3 regions of the Pectobacterium carotovorum genome follow, and region 1 is predicted to be linked to each of the others. Evidence: predicted binding sites of a transcription regulator. Region 1 holds the regulator's gene; each other region holds the start of a gene.

Region 1 (6,655 bases):
GCCTTGCGCAGCTTCCGCGCTGTCGGTGATATACCCTTCTGTCCGTAAGGTAGCGACCAGCGTTGAGAACACAGCTTTATCAAAGAACTCTGGAGCGTTGATACCGTGCAGGACGGACAGGCGTTGTGCCATGTTCCGGCTTTCCTTCTCCAGCGTTCCGCGGTTGATTTCCGGATTCGCACACAGCAACGACAGCGTAATCGCATAGCGTTGCAGCGTTTCACGCACGCCAGCTGACAGCAATTGCAGCGTACGGATACGTGGCGGGTTGATAGCCAGTTCACCGTCACGGCTGCACAGCAGTTGCTGTTGAATCAGTTCGTTAGCCAACGTTTCCAGCACGCCCGGTAACTGCTCTTTGGAATAATGCAGGAACAGCTCGGATTGCAGCAGCGGATAAATCAGCGCGATCTGTCGCACGACTTCGGCAAGCGTAATCCGGCGGTGGTGGATGACGATGCTGGCGATCAGCGACGGTAAGACCAACAGATGCTGGATGTTATTGCGATAGTACGTCATCAGAACGGCCTGCTCGCGCGGCAGAATGATGATATCGCCAATGCTGTCCTTCTCGACTTCGAACTTGTTCATGCTCAGCGCATGTTCCAACAGTTCATCCGCTGTCTTTTTCGGAACCGTAATATCTTTGTGGTAAGGAACCTGGCGCAGCAGTTGCAGATAGCAATCCAGCTGTTCTTGCATTTGCTCGCGTGTCAGTGAGCGCTGGCGCGATGCCAGCAAGGCTGTAGAACACAGGTTCATTGCGTTTGCTGCCGCAGAATTATTGATGCGCACCATGATATCCATAGAGATATCCTGCACCGTCGGCGTTAGCCAGCTTGGGCGCTGTGCTTCAATAGGATCAATCGCGTCACGCCATTGCGGAACATGCTGGTTCAGGTAGGTTGTCAGCGGGAGCGGTTCGCCAAAGTTCACATACCCCTGGCCGAGATTACGCAGTTTGCGCAAACCGCGCACCATCTGCATAAAGCCTTCTTTTTCCTTCACCGCACCGCGCAGCTCTTTCGCATAGGTGCCGACTTCCATCACATGCTCGTAGCCGACATAAATCGGCACCAGCGTGATAGGACGCGTACCGCCTCTGAGCATGGCCTGAATGGTCATGGCCAGTGTACCGGTTTTGGGTTCCAACAGACGACCCGTGCGCGAACGCCCGCCTTCCATGAAGTATTCCACCGAATAGCCGCGGGCAAACAGTTCACCCAGATATTCACGGAAAATCGTGGAATACAGCTTGTTGCCTTTGAAGGTACGGCGAATAAAGAAAGCGCCAAGACGGCGGAAGATCGGGCCTGCCGGCCAGAAATTCAGGTTGATACCGGCGGCGATGTGCGGCGGCACTAAGCCCTGATGGTACAGGACATAGGACAGCAGCAAATAGTCCATATGGCTGCGGTGGCAGGGCACATAGACAATGCCGTGACCATCCTGCGCCAACTGACGAACGCGTTCGGCGTTATGGACGTTGATCCCTTGATAAAGGCGGTTCCACGTCCAGCTTAAGACGCGATCCGACAGACGCACGGCTTCGTAGGAGAAGTCGGCGGCGATTTCTTCCATCAGCGCAATCGCGTTCTGCTGCGCTTTCTCAGTAGAAATCTTCTTACTGCGCGCCTCATCGTCTACGGCTTTCTTGATTGCTTTGGAATCCAGCAGCTTATTAAACAGCTCCTGACGTACCGGCAAACGCGGGCCAACCGCCGCCAAACGCTGGCGGGAGAAGTGCATACGCGCGACGCGCGCCAGTTTGTGGGCTATGGTTTTGTCAGTACCATGTTCGGTCGCCATATAGCGCAGCGACACCGGGCTGGAGAAGCGGACAAAGCTGTCTCGGCCTAGCCACAGGACGGCGAAGAATTTCTCAATGCCGTTGAGCAAGCGCAGGTGTGGTGCGGCCTGAGCGTGGCTTTCCCGACCCGGAGAACGCCCAAACATTACAGAAACCGGCACCATCTGTACGTCTAAATCTGGATTAGCGCGATGCAAATCCAGATAGTCGTGGAACAGCTTGACGGATTTCTGCTTGGGAACGTAATAGCGAAAGACGCGCGGCCCGTCATTAATAAAGACGTGGCTGGGGAGTTCGACGCCGTTGAATTCGAACGACTGCGAGGGATCGGGTAACCCCAATGCCAGGCACTTCGCACGTAGCGTCAAGAGATCTGCCTGAGAGTTATAAGGCAGAACATAGAGTATAGGACGTGAGGGATCTAACCCTAGCTCGACCACGGGATCTGCGGGAATAACTTTGCTTTTAACCAGCAGTTTTAGTGGGAGATTCAATAGTTTATAGTAAATTTTACGCCAACCTGACATAACAACTTGGAGCCTCTTGTTAGCAATGCGCCGCAAGGATACCAGAAACTGCGCCGGAGATCTGTGGTGATGAGACAACGTAGGTGCGTTAAAATGCGAACTATTTTGCGTAAATAATGGAGGATAAATGAATAAAGCAACGGGGATGACCCGGATTATTAAGGCGACCGGTTATTCCCTTAAGGGGCTAAAGCAGGCGTGGCAGCATGAGGCGGCGTTTCGTCAGGAAACAATACTGACGATTGTCGGCGTGATTATTGCGTGTTTGCTGCCAGTTACGCTGGTCGAAAAACTGCTGCTGATCGGGTCTGTCGTATTGATTATGCTTTTTGAGTTGGCTAATAGCGCGATTGAAGCAGTTGTCGATCGTATTGGCCCTGAGCATCACGAATTATCCGGAAGGGCGAAAGATATCGGCTCGGCGGCTGTTTTTGTTGCCATCGTGTTAGCCGCTGTCGTGTGGGGCAGCATCCTCTGGCAACATTTTGCCTGACGGTACGCATAAATGAATAAAAGTCAGAGGCTTTGCCGATATCTCCATTCCCAATTGTGGCTTACCTGTATATACTCACAGCAAGACTGTATAAACAACCAGGGGGCGGAATGAAAGTATTAACAGCAAGGCAGCAGCAGGTTTATGACCTGATCCGCGATCATATTGCGCAGACCGGAATGCCGCCAACGCGCGCGGAAATTGCTCAACAGCTGGGGTTTCGCTCTCCCAATGCGGCTGAAGAACATCTGAAAGCGCTGGCGCGTAAAGGTGTGATTGAAATTGTATCGGGTGCTTCTCGCGGTATTCGTCTGCTGATGGAAGAAGAGACGGGTATTCCTCTGGTTGGTCGCGTGGCTGCAGGTGAGCCTCTGCTGGCGCAGGAACATATCGAATGTCACTATCAGGTTGACCCAGCCATGTTCAAACCCAGCGCTGACTTTTTGCTGCGGGTGAGCGGTATGTCGATGAAAGATATTGGTATTATGGATGGCGATTTACTGGCCGTGCATAAAACAGAAGATGTACGCAACGGTCAGATTGTCGTCGCACGTATTGATGATGAAGTGACGGTGAAGCGCCTGAAAAAGCAGGGCAATACAGTGCATCTTCTCGCGGAAAACGAAGAGTTTGCCCCCATTGTTGTCGACCTGCGTCAACAAAGCTTTTCGATAGAAGGCTTAGCGGTTGGCGTCATTCGTAACAGTGACTGGAGCTAACGATTCACCGAGATGCACTGCTCGTCTGTTTGAGTCAGTGCATCATCCTCTTTGTGTTAATTGCTTCATGTGCTAGTCACTTTATGTGTGGGTTGCCCCCGTGTGTTAATCTGCTGGCTGTATATATTTCGTTACATTTAGCGTGCGTTTTCTGCGATTCCTCTTACCACCTGTTTTTCCTCTGCTTTTGCGGTGATTTTCTCTTTCTTAACGTCTTGCCCAGTTACTGATTCCTGGTTTTTCATTTTAAGTGAAATATTCGGCTATAATTTTTATCAAGGTAAGCATTTTAATCTTGATTTGGTCGTTTGGTGATTGATTACCAGCCATCACATTTAGGTTAGCCCGGCAGTCAAGGGAGACAGTGGCGAAGAACACCGTGATGGTTCACACCATGATGACGCTGCTTACTGAATAGACCGATTTATCTGACACTGACGCCTACGTCGGTAGTCATGATTCATTTATGCGCAATACACCTAAGGTATGGAGATTCTTATGAATAAAGACCAAGCCAGCGGTAACTGGAAACAGTTTAAAGGTAAAGCGAAAGAGCAATGGGGTAAATTAACGGATGACGATCTGACGGTCATCGAAGGTAAGCGTGACCAACTGGTAGGGAGAATCCAGGAGCGTTACGGGTACGCAAAAGAAGCGGCAGAGAAAGAAGTGAAGCACTGGGAAGAGCACCACAAATATCACTGGTAGTGAACGCGATAGCTCTTCGCTGAAAGGACGATAGCCCTCGGGGCTATCGTTTTTTAATAGAGATTAACGCTTTTTAATCGGAACCGTATGGTCGTGATCGCAATGATCCGGCTGATTGCACGATGCCACTTCCTGACAGCCACCACACAGCCCGTGAGCTTCCACAACGCTGTGGCGTAGCGTAAATCCTGACTGCTGTGCCAGACTACGCAGCGTTTCTTCTACACCTTCGGTTTGACGTTCTGTAACCTGTCCGCAGCGATCGCAGATGAACAGAGCTGACGTATGGCTGTGGTCTTCGATATGGTGACACAGCACGTAGCTGTTGTTTGACTCGACGCGATGAATGAAGCCTTGTTCCAGCAGAAAATCCAGTGCGCGATAGACGGTCGGCGGTTTCGCCTGAGGTTCGGAAACGCGCAGCAGATCCAGCAGGTCATAAGCGCTGATAGCACCGGACTGCTGTGCCATTAGGCGTAAAACCTCTAACCGCTGCGGCGTGAGACGCACAGCGCGCTGCTGACAAATCTGTTCAGCCTGGGCAAGAAGTTTGTCCTGTTTGGTTGAATCCATTGTCATATCACCCTGACGCATTGAGGAACAAGACGGATATCTTACCACGACTGAATAAAAACGCCGAACTGGCGGCGTTTTCCTGCAAAAACCACTTCCTGTAAAAACAACGGACAGAACGCTACACGACCAGGTCGATGAGCAGCGCTCGCAAAGGTGCTTCTGCCTGTAGCGTCAACGCTGCTTCTTCTTTAATAAAGGCACCGTCGCCGCAGTGTAGGGCTTCACTGTGCTGACCGCCTTTTACCACCATTGAACCGTGGATCAACTGGAGGTATGCCTGATTGCCCTGTAGTGCGATCGTGCTTTGCTCATTCTGCTGGAGATCGACATGATGGATCCAAACCTGCTGGCGTAGTTGCAGGCTGGTCTGTTCACCTTCCGGCGAGGCAAGCAGAGTATGGCTTGATGGATCTAATTCCATGCGCTGTAACGGGCTGTTCTCTCGGGTCTGGCAGGCGTTCAGCCATAGTTGCAGCCTCGTCAGTGGCTTACTGGCGTTGGTATTATGTTCGCTATAGCTGACGTTTGGCTGAGTGGCGAGCAACAGCACATCTCCGGCTTTGGCCTGAATGTGGCAACCGTTGCTGTCGCGGTATTCTGCCTCACCCTGAAGAATAATATTCAGGATATCAACCCGTGGGTAGGTTCGCGGCTGGAATGATGCCCCCGGCGCCAATACTTCCTGATTGAGCACGCGCAGAGAGGCGTAGCCCAGCAGCTGTGGGTCAAAATAGTGACCAAAAGAGAATGTATAGCGTGCCTGCAACCAGCCATAGTCGGCCTGGCCGCATTGCCCCGCTGCTCTTCGTGTGATCATAATCTTTATCCCCCCAGATAATTATTTCTTAAACCGATAGTAATTGTGTGGACGTTGGATTGTTAGCTAGTTAATCTGGTGGGTATATTCAAAATTCCTGAATGAGTACGAAGATGGCGAAAGAACGAGCATTGACGCTGGAAGCCTTGAGGGTTATGGATGCGATCGATCGTCGTGGCAGCTTTGCCGCTGCGGCAGACGAACTGGGTAGAGTGCCTTCGGCGCTGAGCTATACCATGCAGAAACTGGAAGAAGAGTTGGATGTGGTGTTGTTCGATCGTTCCGGACATCGTACTAAATTCACGAATGTCGGGCGCATGCTACTGGAACGTGGGCGTATCCTGCTGGAAGCCGCGGATAAGCTCACTACGGATGCGGAAGCACTGGCACGCGGCTGGGAAACGCACCTGACGATTGTGACGGAAGCGCTTATTCCGACTCAGCGACTTTTTCCCTTAATCGATAAGCTGGCGCTCAAAGCGAATACGCAGGTGTCGATTCTGACGGAAGTGCTGGCGGGTGCGTGGGAGCGTCTTGAGCAAGGGCGTGCCGATATCGTGATTGCGCCGGACATGCATTTTCGCGCCTCTTCAGAAATGAATACCCGCAAGCTGTACACGATGAATAACGTCTATGTCGCCAGCCCAGAGCACCCGATTCATCAGGAACCTGAACCGCTGTCGGATGCGACCCGGGTGAAATACCGTGGAATTGCGGTGGCGGACACGGCGCGTGAGCGCCCGGTTCTGACCGTGCAACTGTTGGATAAACAGCAGCGTCTGACGGTGAGCTCGCTGGATGATAAGCGGCGTGCGCTGCTGGCGGGATTAGGTGTTGCGACCATGCCTTATCCAATGGTTGCACAAGATATTGCCGAAGGGCGTTTACTGGTGATTGGTCCGGAGCATCAGATGGAAAGCCAGATTATTATGGCATGGCGGCGAGACAGCATGGGCGAGGCGAAATCCTGGTTCCTGCGTGAAATTCCGAAGTTGCTGAACCAGC
Region 2 (6,655 bases), on a different contig from region 1:
AACAGACGATAACGGCCAGTTCAGCACTACGCCTGATTTCCCTGTCGGATATGACGTTGTTGCGCGCGCACAGGTTTTAAATCCGTTGTGCGAATGGGAAAACGTCGAGTCGTCATTATCTAATCGAACTAAATTCAATGGCGCTATTAAATTTAATGGCTCTAATAAATTCAGAGGTTGAGCATGTCAGACATAATTACACCAGATGATTTACCGCCAATTAATGAGCGTATCGAGTTTACGGCTCATATTCCAGAGCTGCAAACTGATACCGATGTTTTAGCCGGAGCCGATGGCCCTGCCAATTTTCAGGCGCAGGCACTAGCGAACAGAACAAAATATTTAAAATTCATTCTGGATTTAGTCGGTCAGGAATTAGCAATAATCAATCAGGCTGTAGCGGCAGCACAGCAATCAGCTGACACAGCAAAACAGGGCGCTGATGCGTCTATGAAAAAGGCTGCAAATGGTACGGACATTCCTAACCCTGCTGCGTTCCGTGCAAGTATTGGCCTAAGTAATGCAATGCTTAAAGGGGAATTCGGCTGGGGTGGTAAAGCTGTTCGGATTCCAGACGGAGCAAGTTTAACAGCGTTTTTCGACCTCAATAGACCAGCAGGCCTGTACTGGGCAACGCAAAACGTTGATGGCAGGCCGGACGGATACACAGACGTTATTTATTATTGGTCGCCAATTCAATCTGCTGATTTTTACGGAGCGTTATCAGCAATAGGATTTACAGCGGGTGGGATAAAAACAGCATCACGAAACGTGGTTAATAGCACGTGGGGTGATTGGGTTTATAACTGGGACAATAAAAATTTAAATCCGGTGACTGTAGACACAGCGCAGACACTAACAGGGATGAAAGTATTTCGCCAGAATTGGGAAAGCATAGGCATAGTAAATGAATTACTGGGCCAGCCCGGCTATTTTACTGGCCGCGATTTCGACGGAGCTTTACGCTGGACAGTCGGTTACGAAACCCCTGACGCTAACTATTTTTCATTGCGTAATAATAAGGCGAGTACGGTCATTTTATTTCACAGTAACAGAAATATTTATGTCGATTGTCTGGATTTTATCATCAACAACAACACTGTATGGACTTCCGGCAATACTGCGGTGGACGCAAACGGGTTCATTAAAGTGGCATCGCCGGTGGTGAAATTGTTCGGCACCGGGACATCCGAACTCAATGCAGAGAGTGACGGGCTAGTTACAGAACGAATTGATCAGGGGGTATACCGGATTTCTGGATGCCTCGGCCTGAATAGCGATCTTGCGTGGGGCGGTGTTGAGGGCGGCATAGTTGGTCCACGTTGCCGCAACGGGCTCGAGCGCCTGTGGATCGATTATGACGTTGAACGGGACGGCTCTATCGTTATCCGCACGTATCACCGGACGCACCCGAATGCGATGGAGTTTGCACGTAACGAACTGGACGGCTACGCCGAAGGCGATCCGATTGATATCCCTACCGACGGATTCTTGAGCGTCCGCGTGCAAATGCCAGCGCGCGAAGAAGCGCCCCACGTTCCCATAGTAGTTCCCTCGCCAGCTGAATAAGCCGCAATTAAATAAATCCAATAGCCGCTCGACGCGGCTTTTTTCATTTCTGGAGCTACATCAATGGAACAGAAATTTTTCCGCATCCCGTTTGCATCGAATGGCGATCGCCAGACTATTCCCGACGCAACACAGAGCAGCGGCGCTGTATCGTTCCCGTCAGGCTGGGGCGGTGATTACGCAAAAGACCCGACTGTAGAAGCTAACGCAAAGCCGGTTGAACGTGAAGCGATGAATGCAATTCTGTACGCCATCACTAACGCTGTGCGCCAGTATCAGACGTTTGGGTTTCCTGAATACATAACGCCGGCAGACAACAACGGCGGGGCGTTTTCGTACAGTTCCGGCGCTGTTGTTCGCTACCGCGCAGCAGCAGACCAGCCGTTTAAATCGTATGTATCGATCGCTGACAACAACACGTCAGTGCCTGGCACGGACGAAACAAAATGGCAGGAGTTCATCTATCGTGAAGCCACCGCTCAGGAAGTCACTGAAGGTACGAGCGGAACGACGGTTGTATCGCCACGGCGACTCAAAGAGCGCACCGACATCATAGACGGCGAGATCGACGAGATTAACGACTCGCTGACCCGCGTGGGCAACCTGCAAGTTGCACAAGTGAATATCGCCGCTCAAGGGCAGGCGATACTGAACGCGCCGACCGACTGCGTGCAGATTTTGATCATCGGTCACTACACGGCAGACGGTGTAGAGAGCCGTGATTATTGGGAGAGTCAACTTTTAGTGAATGGCACAGTCGTCAATAAAACCCCATTTTACGGGTATGTGACTGGTTCGCGTGGACATGGACACCACCGCCGCGAATTGCTGCCATTCAGCACGCTGGTGGATATGCAACTTACAGCCGGTGAGGCTATAAACTTTGATTACACCAGTAACAGAGGTGATAGCAGCACGATATTTACTGTTTTCTACATCCAGGGCGTCAGCACCGATAAACCGGATGTGCCGTCCGCGATTATCATTTCCCCGTCAAGCAGCACAGTAAACGCTGGTGGACAGCAGCAGTTGGCTGCAACTGTTTTACCTGCTGGTGTTGCCGCTGATTACCCCGTTACATGGAGCGTAACCGATCCTGCGCTAGGTAGCGTCGATAGTAACGGCCTGTACACAGCAAACAGCGGCGTCAGCGGCACTCAGAGCGTAATCGCCAGTGTATCAACCGGGTTAGCCTCTACCGCAACGATAACACAGCATATTTTCCTGACTAATATCGATATCGGCAATGCTCCGCCAAATCTGATTGCTGACAGAACGTACGCCGTACCGATCACGTACAGCCCGCCCAACTACACTGAATCGGTGCAGGCATCATCGTCTGATTCGACAATAGCTACGCTATCAGTTGACGGCATATTAACGATCAGCTCTGGTGGAACGGCAACGCTCACGCTCACAGGTGCCAGCTCAGGCGTTACTGATTCGATAACAATCACTGCGACTGAAGAAGTCTTGCCTGAAGTTTACTTGCAGATCGATAACAATCTATCTGAGATTGCCACCGCTGGCGCGACAGATCAGGCCGCAGCGCGGAGCAATCTAGGGCTGGCGGCGCTGGCAACAAAAGACGGGCTCACGGCTGCTGAAGTTGGTGCTGTTCCGCAAGCCAGCGCATCAATCGGGATTGATAACCTGAATACCGTCATATCACCTGGTCGTAAATTTCAGTCGTTAACGAGCAATGCGACGTTAGCGCGGAATTATCCCGTCGCACTTGCTGGCATGCTGGACGTCATCAGAACGACCGACGCAGGCATTCGCCAGACGTTCTACCCGTATAACACGACCGAGGTGTATCACCGCTACTGCGTTGACGTGGGCGCGAATCCTATCGTGTTTAGTGCGTGGGGGAAATCGGGCGGAGACTATCTGGAGAAATCCCAGAATCTGCTGGACGTACCTGACAAACCGACAGCGCGCGATAACATAGGGGTGGGATACACGATATCGACGAGTGAACCGCCATCCAGCGCCAGCGGATACGCTCAGGGCCATATCTGGTATCAGGTTTAGCGAGGGGTTAAATGCCAATATTTCGTGAATCCGGGGGCTCGTTTTCCCCCGTTAAACGTCTCGACATTAACGATGCTGGGACGATTAAACGCGTGGCCGCCGCGTGGATCAATGACGGCGGCGTGTTCAAAAAATTGTTCCCAACTGAACCCGTTGATATTGCCGACTCACCTATTTTTGATGCTGATAATTCTGTTAAACGCTGGTCTGGGATGACTGTTTCGGCGCAAAAATATTGGATGATGGAAATCAGTATCCCGGTTATTGATGCGGCCTCGTTTGGGCAATTCACATCGAGCAATATCATTGTGACACGCAGCGGAAACGCACAACCTGTTCAACTGCGTGCAGATAATATTACGTGGGTAACAGAGTTACCGGACGGCACAGTACAAAACGCACTATCGCCGCCGCTCAACTCATCGACGCCGATCAGAATCGCGTGGGGTAACTCTGCGCGATGGATAACGATTCCGTACAACGCCGGAATTGTCGGCTCTGTAACAAACATCAGGATAGAAATCATCGCATCTGGCACGCTGTATTTTTACGACACGTCAGCAACACTGATTGCGATTTGATTACGCAAAAAACGACAGATACCCAGTATCTGGGTATCGTATCAATCGAGAATCAGCCAATCATTGGACTCATCGAACATTTCTTCTACAACGCGAGCAATGATCGCTTTATCAGATTTGCTTGCGTCGGTATTGATGCCGTTCGCCTGCATCGCTTTTGCTTTCACTGCGGCATCTGGAAAGACTCTGTGAACTCGCTTTGTTAGCTCGCCTTCAATTAGCGAGTGAGCATTGCGGATACTGGAAACGTTGCGCTTATCGTAGACTAGTTCAACAAACATTGCGGGATACCTCAGTTAAGTTGGTGAGGTATTTATACTGTATGCTTAACCAGTATTCAATGATGAATTATTTCCAATACATAACGTCGGGCACCCCAATAGCACCCCGTGATTAATGTATCTTATTGTTTAATATGCTGTATGCGTACTATCGAGCATCGGCGCGATGGAGAAGCGGTTAAGGCGAGAAGCGCGAGAGTCGGTGGATACCGTGTTGCGTGTACCTGATTTTACGTCGGTCATGATTTGTCAGTTATCGTTTCGTGTGTCTGGCGGTGTTGTCTGGTTTGAGCGTTGTCAGCATCCCTGTCACCCTTATTGTCTCGGGTTCTTCGCAGGGAGATAGAGTTCACTATAACATAGAGAAGCGCTCGCACGCTGACCGACTGCTCGGTGTTCGTTAATTCACGTTGTAGATCATTAATGCAATTCGACTTCCCAGTCTTCATAAGGCGGTTCGACGGTGAAACTGGGGTCGCAGTATTGTCGTAAATAGTCTGTGGCTCGTTTTTCGGCATATTTGGCGTTCAGTACGTTGCCGTCTTCATCCAGCTCTAGCACATTGGCGTAGATAGCGAAGACCTGTTCAAACGCACTGGGCTCTTCACCGTAGAGTGAAAGGTAATCAATGCCTTCAAGCGTATTTTGCGTGCCGCTGGCCATGAAATAGGCAAACGTTCTTAATGCACTGCTAAAGCTGTGGCTTAATTTCATGGTAAATCGCTCCCGTTATTGATTGCTTTGCGCATTCATAGCTCATCAATCGGTGTCAGCCCGCCGTATTCATCAGAGTAAACGTACTTTCCGGCAATCACGTCGGAGACATAGCTCTGGAACCAGTCTGCGAATGAGGAAGACAGTTTCTCTCTCTCGTCCATGTCGTGCCACATGGTAATAATCTGGCCGTGCTGGCCTCCGGTAGCCGGATCGAGATCGAGACAGTAGTGATCGCCGCCGCCGTTGTGGGTGAAGGGGATCCACTTTGCATTCCACCAGTCGGCCTTGATGCCGTCTTCCGGGCTGGACTCGATGCCCTCAAATTGCCCTTCACTAAGCAGCGACTGCCAGATTTCCCATTGTTCCAGTACCGCATGTGTGGATAAGAATTCTGTGTTCTCAAAAATGCTGCCGGAGTAGGTATCTTGCCCGTTGTGAATACGCAGGCAGGCTTTATAGTCCTCGGGCAGAGAGGTGCCAAGCGCGTGTTCAAGCGCCTCGATCTCTTGTTCCGTGGCGGGGGGATTGAGCGCTTTGCGTCCTTCAGGCCAGTGTGCTTCCAACCATGTTTCAAAAACAGACCACTGTTCGTTCATGTTGCTTCCTTCTCAACGGGATTGATGAATAAGCGCGGTAGCTCGCTGATTTATCACGAAGGAGCTACTTTAGCGGTTTAAAGGGATGAGATACAGACGGCATCGGGAATGAAAAAAGGGAACAGGCCGTAGCGTGCTCCCTGGGAAGGGTGATGAGAACGTTATGCGGTGGCGTGGTTGACCATCTGTGTCAGCACCTTGCGCCATGCATCTACCTGACCGAGGTAGTTTGCTGCCGGAATTTGCTGGAAATTCCCGTTGCCATCTTCCAGCGCAAACGTGGGGAAACCTTGTCCACGTACTTTCGCCAGTAATTCCCGGCTGGCGCTGATGTGTTTTGACAGCGTTTCTGCCTGAATAAAGGCGAACTCGGTGCTGAAGGCGTCGCCATCCAGGCCGATTTCTTCCGCACACTGACGCAGCACGGCAGCATCGGCGATCTTGAGCCCGGAAACGTAGTGCGCCCGCTCAATCTGGTACAGCATCACCATGCCTTTGTCATCCATCGCTTCCGCAGCGAGTACGGCAGCTGTCGGTGGCGCAGAATCCAACACGACGCTGGTGTCGCGCAGCAGCCCTTCGTAATAGTTTTCCCCGAAGGTCTGCCCGGTCATTTGCGCAATACGGCGATCGTGGGGAATCACATAATCGTGCCACTCGGGGGTGATGGTGCGGCTATTGCTGCCCGTCATCATACCGCCGCCGTGGAGGATCAGATCCAGCCCGTCAATCTCCTGCGCTGCCAGCGCGAGTGGGGCGGCGCCGTAGCACCAGCCGCACAGTGGATCATAAATGTAATGCAGTCTTACTGTGGCCACTTCATTTCACCTTTCAGGACCTTGGCGCTCAGCTCAAGACCCGATTCTTCTTTCAGCGT
Region 3 (6,655 bases), on a different contig from region 1:
ATCTATGACGGGGAAAAGTTTATATGTTTATACGGATGAGCTTAATCAGGGGTCCTTGGGCGTCGCTGGAGGCTATGGTGTCTCTGGGGCATCGAAACTGACATCCTCTCTCTCCACCTATGTTGGGAATGCGACTGCATCAAGCAGTAAATCGATTAATGTTAATTATAACGTTACGATGCTCTCTGGCATGGAATATATTGATTTTGACGACCTCAAAGCCGAAGATATTATAAATTCATTAAAATCAGGACCAAAACATCTTGCTCTGGATGTATTGAATAAATTCAATGCGGTTAGAGGGCAGTCTGATAGCTCTGATACCCTGATGTTAGAGTGGGTTAATTCTTTACAAAAATTTGTGAAGCAATATGGTGATGGGGTTGTCGTGGGCGTCATCTGGGGAGGATTAGGTACAGTCTCAATGAGTATGTCCAGCTCAGAAGAAATGAGTGATTGGAAGTATGGTGGGAACGCCGACTTTTCTTATTCTAGCGTGGGCACGGCTGTATCCGTTAAGGCCACTTATGATGGCGGTAATTCAAAAAGTGAGTCAAAAGTTAATGTTGGCTGCACTTCCTGGTCTAGTGGGGGGTGTGTTGCAGAGCAGGTGGATGAGTGGTTTAGGGTTGTCGAAAATAAAGCTTTTACAGACATTGCAGAGATCAAGCTACTAGAAAAAGCGCCGACAATAAACACCGTTGCACCTCCGCCTACCATTCCAGATTTTCAAAAACCGGAAAGCGATCCTGAAGTTACCGATGAAGTAAAAAAAATAGAAAATCTGGACGATCTTGATACGTTTTCTGTCGCATCGGGCTATGAGAAAGCTAAAGAAATTGATAAGGATTTGACGCTAGAGGAGTTTATTAAAAAAGCAAATGAAAGCGCTGATACTAAGAATGTAGAAGAGTTAAATAAAGACGTTAAAAATAACGATGTAGATGTCTTACAGCCGGTTAACAAAAGTATTAAGGTTCTGGCTGAAATGGCAGTTATCCTGGATGAGCAGGTATCAGAGTTTAGCGATGATGACTTTTTCTTGAAAGATAAAGCTGATGCTTCACTCGAAGGGGATTATACCGTCCTTGGTGCTTGGATCGCTAATTGGTCAGATATTTTTCCCTGGATGTCGACGGGATATCTCAATGAAATATCGAATACCTTGATGGCACAAGAACTGTTGAAAAAACAGTGCATGATTCAGGATTTGTTAGCATTAAGTAATCTTTATTATGTCCTGGAGTCGTGCAAAGTCGATCTTTCATTCTGTAAAATAAAGTCCGCTTTACAAATTGCAGACTCATTTGGGCAAAGTTTGAGTTATCTTAAATCTGTATTAGATAAAGATGATGCAATAGAAAAAACGTTCAAAATGTTGAGTAATGAAGCGAAAATTATTTATAAAAAATGGAATGATATAAAATTTCTACGTAGCGCAGAGTTAGGGTTAGGGTTATTATCAAAAAATGAAAACTCCATTACCGATCACGTGTTGCGTGTAGAGTCTCATCCTTACAGACAGGTTGTTTATAAAGCTGAATACTGCTCATACGGCACGGGGAATTATAGTGCGTTTAGTGCCTTTCTGAAACTGTTTCCACTCATTGGTGTTGATGGGGAAATTTATGCATTCGGGCCATCATCCATGCTTTTAAGAAGTGTGAAAGAGGGTGAAATTACTTTCACTAAAGGTGGAGCTGCCGCAATGCGTTTTCAGATAAATGCAGATGAAAAAATATTGGAAAATAGTTATGGCAAACTCATACCTCTTCCTTTCACTGCTGCTGATAATGTCCGCTGGCGTGGACAGGGTTTTAGTACAAATCTGTCATCTATTAGCACGGTCAACGAACATTTAGATAAAATTCTCAAGGAGTTGGGAGAACTAAATGTTTGCACGTTTAGTAGCGAAGGATGGGATAAAGACTGGAATTATACGAAATCATATAATCTACGTGCATTGAAAACACAGTACGTTGGTTTAGTTGAAGAGGTTAAGAATGTATTTGGTCATTGATGTAATTTTATTTCGGCGTGGTTGAATTATTGTCACCTTAGAAATATTTGGTGATTTTACCTGCCATGATCTAATAATTTCTATATTATATTTTGAGGATAATACTATGACATACTATTGCTGGTTGGTTTATTATGATAAAAATCTATCAAAGCAAATAAAAAGTGATGAGGTGAAATATTACACTGGCCATCAACATGGCGTGCAACCAACGGATAAAGACTGGCGTGAGTGCAGAAAAACATTATTAATTAATGTGAATGCTGAAAGAAGAAAGAAAAAGTTACCTGAACTGCCCAGCATACCCGATTCAGAAACAGAGAAAAAAACGCGTTCTGAACATTAATATCTTAAGTAAAATCAATGGTTAATTTATTGTTTCTTGATGTAAACGCGTGATACATTGCATGCTATATACGTTGGCTTCCTCTGCTGCTCGCCCCATTATTGGGTTTGCCTTGGAAGGCCAACGTTTTTCGTTTCTAAAACGATAACGTTATATCACTGTTCCCACTCATGCTTATCAGGGGGATTGGATATCTTCCAAAGTTAGGATGAACCGTTCTTCACCTTTTCATCTCATTCTCTTTCGATTTTTACTCAATCGTACTGTAGTAGTACGACATGCTGTCATCAACAAACAGATGTCTGCGACAGCACATCATTTCTTGTAAAGGGGCTAATCGCATTTTTTCCTGAAAACAGGTATGGATTAATAGCTAAAACCTTCTTGAATTTTCCCCTAACTCCCCGCCATGCCTGAATTGTTGCGATTTAGCTCTCTGCTGTTTTTAGTCTTTTTCCGTCTAATACTTATGCGATAAATCACAGAAAGAGTGTGAAGAAAATCCATATCAGAGGGAATCACGAATGAAGCGGGTATTTCTCTAACTCAGTGCTGATGCGGGGTTGTGGGAGTTATCCACCATTTCTGTGGATAACTATGTGTATTATGGATAGACAACGCGTTCTAACCGAGAGCTGGCGCGGGTTGTCGCCAGGTTGGCGCTATTCTCCACGGTTTTGCTAATCTATTTATTATCATATGCTTAAGTAAAATCAAGCGTCTTAAGCAGCAATGGTGCGTAGTTGCATAAATTAACGTCACCACGTGTCCCTGCATGTTACATTTTTACCAAGTCTGGGGATAAATCATGATGATTTTATCTGGTAGATTGAAGATGGATGTGCTAGCAAATTCATTTGTTGATTAATCATCCAATCCAGCGATAATTCTCTTGATGCTGTTTTTATATCCAGTATCATTGCGGTGGCGGATTTCGCAATTGGCATTCAAAATAAAGCTCGTATGTCGCATGCGTCAGCGTGGTCGCTGTCAGTATGATAACGGTGCGACAAGGGATGCCGATGACGACCTACAGCCGTGCCTGAAATCGTCAGCTTGTGCCTTTTACCTGCCTCCGAGCATCCACCCACGAACATCGCATTGCGCGATGCGTAATAACGATAAGTAGCGTGCTTAACGATGAGTAAAGTATTTACACTGAATTCTGACTTTAAACCGGCAGGCGATCAGCCTGAGGCCATTCGTCGTTTAAAAGAGGGCCTGGAAGACGGGTTAGCGCACCAAACGCTGCTCGGAGTAACTGGTTCGGGTAAGACGTTCACGATCGCCAACGTGATTGCCGACCTCAATCGGCCGACGATGATGCTAGCGCCAAATAAAACGCTGGCGGCTCAGCTGTATGGCGAAATGAAAGAATTCTTTCCTGATAATGCCGTCGAATACTTCGTTTCGTACTACGACTATTATCAGCCGGAAGCCTACGTCCCGAGTTCGGACACCTTCATTGAAAAAGATGCATCGGTTAACGAACATATTGAGCAAATGCGTCTTTCCGCGACAAAAGCGTTGCTGGAGCGGCGTGATGTGATCGTCGTGGCTTCGGTGTCCGCTATCTATGGTCTGGGCGATCCCGATCTCTATCTGAAAATGATGCTGCACCTGACGCAGGGGATGCTGATTGACCAGCGTGCTATTTTGCGGCGTCTGGCTGAACTGCAATATTCCCGCAACGATCAGGCGTTCCAGCGCGGTACGTTCCGCGTGCGCGGTGAGGTGATCGATATCTTCCCAGCGGAATCTGACGAAATTGCGCTGCGTGTTGAACTATTCGATGAAGAAGTGGAGCGGCTATCGCTGTTTGACCCGCTGACAGGGCACGTCCTCCAGACGGTGCCGCGCTATACCATCTACCCCAAAACGCACTACGTGACGCCGCGTGAGCGTATTTTGCAGGCGATGGAAGACATCAAGGTGGAACTGGCCGATCGCAGAAAGGTGCTGCTGGCGAATGATAAGCTGGTGGAAGAGCAGCGGCTAAGCCAGCGCACGCAGTTTGATCTGGAGATGATGAACGAACTAGGCTATTGCTCTGGTATCGAAAACTACTCACGCTACCTTTCCGGGCGTGGTCCCGGCGAGCCGCCGCCGACGCTGTTTGACTATTTACCGGCGGATGGGCTGCTGGTCATTGATGAATCCCACGTTACCGTGCCGCAGATTGGCGGTATGTATCGCGGCGACCGCGCGCGTAAAGAGACGCTGGTCGAGTACGGTTTCCGGCTGCCTTCGGCGCTGGATAACCGTCCGATGAAATTTGAAGAGTTTGAAGCGCTGGCGCCGCAGACGATCTATGTGTCCGCGACGCCGGGTAACTATGAGCTGGAAAAATCGGGCGGTGAAGTGATCGATCAGGTGGTGCGTCCCACCGGGTTGCTCGACCCGATCATCGAAGTGCGGCCTGTGGCGACACAGGTGGACGACCTGCTTTCCGAGATTCGCCAGCGTGCGGCGGTTAACGAACGTGTGCTGGTCACTACGCTGACCAAGCGCATGGCGGAAGACCTTACGGAATATCTGGAAGAGCACGGCGAGCGGGTACGTTATCTGCACTCGGATATTGATACCGTCGAACGTGTGGAAATTATCCGTGATTTGCGCCTGGGTGAGTTTGACGTGCTGGTGGGTATCAACCTGTTGCGTGAAGGGTTGGATATGCCTGAAGTGTCGCTGGTGGCGATTCTGGATGCCGATAAAGAGGGCTTCCTGCGTTCCGAACGTTCCCTGATCCAGACGATTGGCCGTGCGGCGCGTAACCTGCGCGGGAAGGCGATTCTCTACGGCGACAAGATTACGCCATCCATGGCGAAGGCGATTGGCGAAACGGAACGCCGTCGTGAGAAGCAGGAGGCGTACAACACCGAGCACGGGATTGTGCCGCAGGGGCTCAACAAGAAAATATCCGATATTCTGCAACTGGGGCAGCCGACGAACAGAGGCAAAGGGCGAGGCAGCCGTAAAGCGGCAGAACCGGCCCCACGCTATGAGCTTATGACGCCGAAGGCCCTGGAGCTGAAAATCCGCGAGCTGGAAAGCAAGATGCTGACGCATGCGCAGAATCTTGAATTTGAAGAAGCTGCCGCCTTGCGCGATGAGCTACAGGCACTGCGCGCACAATTTATCGCTGCATCCTAACGATGCCAGCGCTCACTGAGGATCAATGATGGACCCTATTATACCGGGTGTTGAGGTGTTGTTTGTGGCGGGTTTCGGGCCGATCGTGAAATCGCTGTCTGCCAGCCATGCGCTCTATGTCGATACGCTGAAGTTACCGCTGAAGCCTGTTGCGGAAGGGAGCGACTATCTGGTGAGCGATGAAATGGATGGTGTGAAACATTTCGCCCTGTGGCCGCTGTCACAGGCCAGCGAATCCTGTTTCGGGCACGGGAACTGGCCTGCGGATCTTCCTGAACCGCAAAGCTGGCTGGAATTTGAAGTGGCAGACATGGCGGAAGCGACCGGTACGCTAAAAGCGCAAGGCTATGCGCTGCTGGTCGAGAACCGCCTTGAACCCTGGGGACAGCAGGTCACGCGTTTCCTGAGTCCCGAAGGGATTCTGATTGGCGTGACTTATACGCCGTGGCTGCGGGATTGAGAACCCAGCAGCTGTAGCGCACGATCGATAGCCTGGCGCAGTAGCTCACGGTCATGATGGTGAGGCACATCTGCTGCGGCCAGTTCTTGCTGCACGATCAGGCGGTCGCCCATCTGACTGACATCGACTTTCGGGCCGACTATCGCTACATCCACCACCGATTTACCCACTTTGTGTTCAATCCAGGACAGTTTCTCCGCCAGCGTCAGACGGGCGGCGGGGTTACTCTGCTCGCTGCCCAGATTGCCGATGTAGACCATGGGGGCGGGCGTGCGGCGGAGCGCCTGTGTCAGATCGTCCAGCAGCAGCAGCGGCATCAGGCTAGTCAGAAAACTGCCGGGGCCAATCAAAATCAGGTCGGCTTTGGCGATGGCATCAATCGCCTCGCGCGTGGCCTGCACCGTCGGGTACAACATCAAATCTTGCGGTAAAGCCGCCAGTTGATCGATCTCGACTTCGCCATAAACGGGGTTGCCCTGTTCATCAATCGCCATCAAATCGACCGGATGCTCGGACATCGGAATTAAAAAGGCATCCACCTTGAGCAGGTTGCGAATCAGATTGATGGCTTCCAGCGGGCGCACGCTCAGGTGATCGAGCGCTTTTAGCATCAGATTACCCAGATTGTGTCCGGCAAGTTCACCGTTACCGTTAAACCGGTACTCAAACATCGCAG

The links. The regulator LexA, encoded in region 1, represses DNA repair genes until DNA is damaged. The targets are predictions, from matches to a motif close to TNCTGTATGTACATACAGNA.
Positions count from the first base shown of each region.
Region 2: R9X49_RS15385 (DinI-like family protein) is a predicted target of LexA. The motif match lies at 4,501-4,520, and genes of this name have one in related genera.
Region 3: uvrB (excinuclease ABC subunit UvrB) is a predicted target of LexA. The motif match lies at 3,263-3,282, and genes of this name have one in related genera.

Region 1 is NZ_JAXAFK010000002.1:304,644-311,298, forward strand. Features, by position in the region: gene plsB (glycerol-3-phosphate 1-O-acyltransferase PlsB) at 1-2,337, opposite strand, end outside; gene R9X49_RS13395 (diacylglycerol kinase) at 2,465-2,830, shown strand; gene lexA (transcriptional repressor LexA) at 2,941-3,549, shown strand; gene R9X49_RS13405 (CsbD family protein) at 4,048-4,257, shown strand; gene zur (zinc uptake transcriptional repressor Zur) at 4,321-4,830, opposite strand; gene R9X49_RS13415 (pirin family protein) at 4,952-5,650, opposite strand; gene R9X49_RS13420 (LysR family transcriptional regulator) at 5,764-6,655, shown strand, end outside.
Region 2 is NZ_JAXAFK010000003.1:167,100-173,754, reverse strand. Features, by position in the region: gene R9X49_RS15405 (DUF2612 domain-containing protein) at 1-181, shown strand, start outside; gene R9X49_RS15400 (hypothetical protein) at 184-1,569, shown strand; gene R9X49_RS15395 (Ig-like domain-containing protein) at 1,633-3,603, shown strand; gene R9X49_RS15390 (hypothetical protein) at 3,696-4,184, shown strand; gene R9X49_RS15385 (DinI-like family protein) at 4,226-4,465, opposite strand; gene R9X49_RS15380 (hypothetical protein) at 4,886-5,179, opposite strand; gene R9X49_RS15375 (SMI1/KNR4 family protein) at 5,215-5,778, opposite strand; gene R9X49_RS15370 (DsbA family protein) at 5,940-6,596, opposite strand; gene R9X49_RS15365 (MBL fold metallo-hydrolase) at 6,584-6,655, opposite strand, start outside.
Region 3 is NZ_JAXAFK010000001.1:976,341-982,995, forward strand. Features, by position in the region: gene R9X49_RS04255 (hypothetical protein) at 1-2,020, shown strand, start outside; gene R9X49_RS04260 (hypothetical protein) at 2,127-2,366, shown strand; gene uvrB (excinuclease ABC subunit UvrB) at 3,507-5,519, shown strand; gene R9X49_RS04270 (glyoxalase) at 5,548-5,979, shown strand; gene yvcK (uridine diphosphate-N-acetylglucosamine-binding protein YvcK) at 5,955-6,655, opposite strand, start outside.